Cohnella abietis: one gene and its partner. The protein of the gene in region 1 interacts with the protein of each later gene in a pairwise test. Links are inferred from orthologs where the notes say so. Each region holds a gene or a part of one and is shown on either strand. Other genes may lie near its edges.

Evidence for each region.
Region 2: the proteins of KCTCHS21_RS19890 (region 1) and KCTCHS21_RS09690 interact in binary tests that used the Bacillus subtilis proteins (3 or more experiments, as listed by UniProt). The link is inferred for Cohnella abietis from one-to-one orthologs.

Annotation. Positions count from the first base shown.
Region 1 is NZ_AP019400.1:4,514,006-4,517,042, reverse strand. The notes cover bases 170-2,878. They hold KCTCHS21_RS19890 (DivIVA domain-containing protein), read left to right. Parts: upstream 170-1,135; coding sequence 1,136-1,621; downstream 1,622-2,878. Other genes in these bases: ileS (isoleucine--tRNA ligase), read left to right, coding at 2,126-2,878; KCTCHS21_RS19895 (YlmH family RNA-binding protein), read left to right, coding at 267-1,052; KCTCHS21_RS19900 (YggT family protein), read left to right, coding at 170-251. Outside these bases: more of KCTCHS21_RS19900, read left to right, coding at 1-169; more of ileS, read left to right, coding at 2,879-3,037. UniProt on the Bacillus subtilis protein: May act as a pilot protein, directing MinCD to the polar septation sites or by inhibiting MinCD at the midcell site of division. Required for polar localization of the chromosome during sporulation.
Region 2 is NZ_AP019400.1:2,271,250-2,274,565, forward strand. What follows is about bases 211-3,198. They hold KCTCHS21_RS09690 (post-transcriptional regulator), read left to right. Parts: upstream 211-1,533; coding sequence 1,534-1,863; downstream 1,864-3,198. Other genes in these bases: spoVB (stage V sporulation protein B), read right to left, coding at 211-1,374; secD (protein translocase subunit SecD), read left to right, coding at 1,973-3,198. In the rest of the region: more of spoVB, read right to left, coding at 1-210; more of secD, read left to right, coding at 3,199-3,247; protein translocase subunit SecF, read left to right, coding at 3,237-3,316. UniProt on the Bacillus subtilis protein: Required for post-transcription initiation control of the comE operon. Promotes the accumulation of its target comE mRNA to septal and polar sites.

The DNA of each region.
Region 1 (3,037 bases):
AATATATTTGGATCTTGTATACCATCTATCGCTACATGTTAATTATTTACGTACTTATGTCCTGGTTGCCTACCGTTAAAGAAAGCTTCGTAGGAGAGCTTCTCGGTAAGCTAGTTGAGCCTTACTTAAAGCCTTTCAGACGGATAATTCCACCAATTGGCGGAATGTTAGACATATCGCCGATTATTGCTTTCTTTGCATTAGGGTTCCTTGCTCAAGGGCTAATCGCAGTTCTGAACATCGTTTTCTAAGATTGAAGGTGCATTATGTCTCATAAAGAAATATACGAGCATTTTCATCCGGATGAAAAAGCATTTGTGGATCGCGCTTGGGAGTGGGTCGAACGTGCCGCTGAACGTCATGAGACGAAGCGGACCGATTTTCTCGATCCACGCCAAGCGCATATTTTATTTACACTTGCAAATCGCCATCCAGATGCACAGGTTCTACTTAACGGCGGTAGCGAAAAGGCTGAACGTCAACGAGCTATAGTAGCACCGGATTATAAGGTGCTGGATGATATCGATATGGGTATAGTAATCTTGGATATTTCTTCGGATGACCGCCGAATTTCGGAGTTGGATCACGGAGATTATTTAGGTGCTTTACTCGGACTTGGTATTAAACGAGATAAAATCGGGGATTTACACGTTAGTGAGTCAGGCTGCCATGCTCTTATTGCTGAAGATATTGGCAATTTCTTACTGGGGCATATGAAGCAAGCTCACCGTATAGACGTGAATGTGTCTGTGAGGCCGCTGGCTGACCTCCGAGAGGTTAAAGTGGAGCTTGTGGAGCAAGTGCTCTCTGTTGCTTCTATGCGTCTTGACGGCGTAGCTAGCGATGTCTTCAGATTGAGTAGAACGAAAATTGTTGCTCCGATTAAAGCAGGCCGTTGCCGAGTCAGTTGGAAGCCGGTAGAGGATCCCTCTTTTCAATTGAGGGAAGGTGACATGGTTTCGATGAAGGGTTTTGGTCGATTTAAGGTGCTCGAAGTGGAAGGCGTGTCAAAAAGTGGCAGAGTTCGAGTGCGAGTCGGTAAATTTGTGTAGAAGTCTAGGAGGATTTCCACAGCTTGCGTCGAATTCAGTCAATGAACAAGCTACGTGGTTATTAGACTCTAGGAGGTGCGCCAATGCCACTTACTCCATTGGACATCCATAACAAAGAATTCAGCCGCAGGTTGCGCGGTTACGACGAAGATCAGGTCAATGAATTTCTTGACCAGATTATCAAGGATTACGAAGCCATTATTCGCGAGAATAAGGAATTGCAAAACCAGGTCGCCGCTTCGCAAGACAAGCTTGGCCATTTCTCAAATATCGAGGAAACGTTAAGCAAAACCATTATTGTCGCACAGGAAGCTGCAGATGAACTAAGGGGCAACGCGAAGAAGGAAGCCCAGTTAATTGTTAAGGAAGCGGAGAAAAATGCCGACCGCATTATCAACGATGCTCTTTCCAAGTCCCGTAAGGTAGCTTTGGAAGTAGAGGAATTGAAAAAGCAGGCAACCATTTACCGTGCGCGTTTCCGTGCATTGATTGAGACGCAAATGGAGCTTCTAACACAAGATGGTTGGGATTCCTTGGATAACCGTGAGCCAAGAGGTATTGAAGCCTAATCTCTCCAAGCAAGTCAAAAAAAGGTCCTGAGAGGGTCCTTTTTTTGTTTACATGAAAAAGTGGGTTTGACAAATGCTTCGGCAAAAAGTATAACAGGGATATAAGATTAATCCATATGAATGTCGCAGACGGGAAGCAGTAAGCATGTATCTGAAATCCAGAGAGTTGGCGATTGCTGCGAGCCAACATGAGGAATGTGCTGAATATCGTCCCCGAGATGCGCTGCTGAACCCCTTGATTACTTAAATCAAGTAGATACTAAGCAGTGCCGGATGTCCACCGTTAAAGGGAACACGCATAGTTGCGAAACAGGCTTAAGCCTTTAGCTTTCTTTGCGTTTCGAGTTGTCGTCTAGCTTTCTTTAGGAAAACTTAGACGGAACAAGGGTGGTAACGCGAGCTAACCTCGTCCCTTTCCAGGGATGGGTTTTTTTATTTTAAACTATCGTCGTCCAAAGGACGGCGAAGTCGTTTTTACTTGGTCAGGAGAGAGGAAGAGGGAATATGCAAAGAGTCGACGTTAAAGAAAAAGCAAGATCGCGCGAGCAGCGCATTTTAGACGAATGGAAGAAGGACGGTACGTTCCGTAAATCAATCGAAAATCGTGAGGGCAAGCCGAATTTCGTTTTCTACGAAGGACCGCCGACTGCTAATGGCAAACCACACATCGGTCACGTTCTCGGTCGTGTCATGAAGGATTTCGTCGGTCGCTACAAGACGATGTCGGGTTACCGCGTCGTTCGTAAAGCCGGTTGGGATACGCATGGATTGCCGGTCGAGCTTGGCGTTGAGAAGCAGCTTGGCATTTCGGGCAAGCAAGAGATTGAGAATTATGGCATTGAGCCATTTATAACGAAATGTAAGGAAAGCGTGTTTGAGTATGAGCGACAATGGAAGGAACTGTCGGAAGGTATAGCTTATTGGATTGACATGGATGATCCGTACATTACTTTGGACAATAATTATATCCAAAGCGTATGGCATGTTCTTGCGACAATTCATGATAAGGGTCTGCTGTACCGTGGACATCGGGTAAGTCCATATTGTCCAGATTGCCAGACGACGCTAAGTTCGCATGAAGTTGCGCAGGGCTACGAGGACGTTAAGGATTTGACGGCTACTGCTAAATTCAAGCTGAAGGATAGCGGAGAATACATTCTTGCTTGGACGACAACACCTTGGACACTTCCTGCGAACGTAGCACTTGCGGTGAACCCGAAGCTGGACTATGTTAGGGTCCTTCAAGAAGGCGAAGTTTATATTGTCGCTGCAGCATTGGCTGAGAAGGTCATGAAGGGTGAATACGAGACGCTAAGCACTGTAAAAGGACATGAGCTAGTCGGTGCGGTATATGAGCCGTTATTCCCCTACGTGAAGGTAGAAAACGCATACCGAGTCATAGACGCGGATTACGTC
Region 2 (3,316 bases), 2.2 Mb from region 1 along the record:
AAAATCTAGAGATTGCATTCTAAAGCCTGTACAGCGAGCGACACTGATCCAATGAAGCATGGTAACAAGAACCATGTTTATCCCTATTGCAATGACTACTCCAAGAATACCGTAGTCAGGATTGGTGGCTAATTGAACAATGAGTATTAATTTGATAGCAGCTCCTACGAATGTATTAAATAATGCAATACCTGGACGATTCAGTGCTTGCAGTGCGGCCTGCAATGGCGCCTGCATGTACAAAAATATGGCAAGTGGTGCCATCCACCTTAACATCCCCGCCATGGAATCATTTCCGTAGAGTAACGTACAGATAGGACCGGCAAGTAATCCCATAAGAACTACGAAAGGTGCTCCCGATACAACTGCAAGCCTCATAGATTGGTGTAGCCTAATATGAACGGTAGACCAATCTCCGCGAGAAGCAGCTTCAGAGAGGGCGGGTACAAGCGATACAGCCAGTGAATAAGTTAAGGCTCCAGGTAGGAGAAGTAAGGGGATGACCATACCTTGCAAAGCCCCATACTGCGCTGTTGCTCCCGCAGCTGCTATCCCAGCAGCAGTTAAGCTTCTTACGGTTAAAATCGATTCCAGCAAATAAGACAGGGAACCAATCATCTTGTTTCCAGTCACTGGAATTGCCGTTTGCAGCAAGCTTCTTAAATATCCTCTATGATTCATTTTCTGACTAAGATTTGTAGGTGTTTTATTGTGGGGCTGGGGCACAAGGTTAGGCTTTTCATGCCGATCATTAATGAACTGTATCCATAGTACGATTAATCCTACTAGTTCTCCGACGACCATACCCAGTACAGCACCCGCTGCAGCAAGCTCAAGTCCATAGGGTAGCAGCATCCAAGCGAATAGAAGCGTCAAGACAATGCGAAAAATGGTTTCGCTCGTTTGGGATAGAGCGGTAGGAATCATGTTCTGCTTGCCTTGAAAATACCCCCGCCACACGGAAGATACTGCAACAAGCGGAAGAATGGGAATCATGACTAGAAATGCAGTGTGTACACGAGAATCCGTCATAACATGGTTCGCGATAATTTCTGAAAGCCCTAAGCAGATTACTGATGCTATCAAACTGATTGTAAGAGCCAGAATGACGGATGTTCGTAATATTTTGCTAACGGAATACTGGTCGTTTCTAGAGTCTGCTTCAGCAACTAGCTTGGCAACGGCAAGAGGAATGCCCCCAGCAATTAACGTAATCATGACGATGGTGAAGGGATATACCAGTTGAATGAGTCCGACTCCTTCGGCTCCAATCATTCGTGGTAAAGCGATTCGCGGAATAAATCCAAGAATTCTGTTAAGGAGTCCAGCAGCCAGTAGGATCATGGCACCCTGGATAAATGATTGTTTACGCACAGACAATGAGATCCCTCTTCTCTGAGGTGGGTTAGTCCATATGTATGCGAGGGTTGTCCGTCTTCATGCCATTGGCAGGAATATAAGCTTTAGCGAAGAAATACATAGAGTGATACAATGTGAATAGTTGCACTTTCATCAGGCAGGAGGGAATTCATAATGGAAGAGCATAAAGAGGAGCTAGCAGTCGTTGATTTTGAGGGTAAGAATGAAGACTCTGCTGAAGAAGTGGTTGATAGCAAAATGACCGACATCGAGTTAAGCGATACACTTGAGCAGCTCTGCTTAAGCAAAGCTGAGGAGTTTCATCTCATCGGATATGAGCATGTCACTGGAGCAGATGTGTGGGAGTGCGTTAGTGATAAATATCATAAAAAAGGTACGCCACAGCTCTATGAAATAGTTAACGATATTCTTTCTCTTAAGGTGACACAATTTATGAATTTCGTAACTTTAAGCATGTATAGAGGCGAGGCGCGTAAACGATAAAGGGTTATGGATAAAGCCTTCTCGGCCTGAGAAGGTTTTATTTTTGACTTCCATTTGATGACGTAGGTATAATAGGAACATTGAGAATCGAAAGGGGACCGCAACAAAGATGAAAAGATTAGTGGCTTTCGTGCTCGTTGTTATCGTTAGCTTCGGGATTATGGGAGCCTTCACGCCCGGACTACTGAACGGAACGAAGCTTGGGCTCGACCTGAAAGGCGGCATTGAAATCTTGTATGAAGCGCATCCGTTAACAGAAGGCGGCGTCATTACGAAAGAAGCGCTTAAACAAACTGCGCTTAGTCTGGAAAAACGGGCAAACAAGTCTAACGTTGCGGAGCCGGAAGTAACAACGGAAGGTAAAAACCGGATTCGTCTAAAAATTGCGGTCTCAACCGGATCGACGGACAAAGAGCGCGATGAAGCTATTCAGAAAATTCGCGATCTAATGAAAAAGCCTGCAGAGCTTCAATTCCGCAGTGCTACAGGCTGTGCAGATGGGACTTATTGTAAAATCGAGCTGCTAGGCAGTGATTTTAAGGAAGGCGCTGCTAAAGTTGAGTATAACAACTTGAATCAGCCCTTGGTTAGAATTGTAGTCAAAGATAAAGGTAAATTGACTAAGGTTTCCACCGAACTTACGGGTAAAAACTTAGCCATTTACCTGGACGAGGATTTACAGTCGGATCCAACTGTGGAGCAACCACTAACAGATGGTACTGCTGTAATAAGCGGTCAAGGAACAAGGGACAAAGCTCAAGCTCTTGCTGATGTTATTAATTTGGGTGCTTTACCACTGAAGATAACTGAGAAATACACACAAAGCGTTGGTGCAACGCTAGGTAAGCAGTCGCTCCATGATACTTTATTTGCGGGCGGACTAGCCTCTGTGCTCATTCTTGTGTTCATGCTGTACTTTTATCGGTTACCTGGTGCTGTTGCTAGCATATGTCTTGTCGTTTTCGTATGGGTGCTGCTACTCGTATTCTACATGATGGGAGCCACATTAACTCTCCCGGGTATCGCAGCCTTCGTGCTTGGTATAGGTATTGCAGTTGATTCGAATATCATTACAGCTGAGCGGATTAAGGACGAGCTTCGTAGTGGAAAAACGATTGCTTCATCACTGCGTGCAGGAGCGAAGAACAGCTTCAGAACGATTATTGATGCGCATATTACTACATTAATCGCAGGCTCAGTGTTGTATTTCATGGGACATGGTATCGTTAAGAGCTTCGCAATTGTTCTCATTGCGAGCATAGTCGTTAACATTCTAACAAACGTGTTCCTTCCACGTTATTTGCTTACTCTGCTTATCAAAAGTGGACGTTTTAACAAGCCAGCGCACTATAGCGTGAAGGGGAGTGAAATCGATGCGCTCTAAACGTACCTTTGACTTTGTTAAGTCAAGCCGTCGGTTTTTAATTATTTCCGCGATTATCACGCTTCTAGG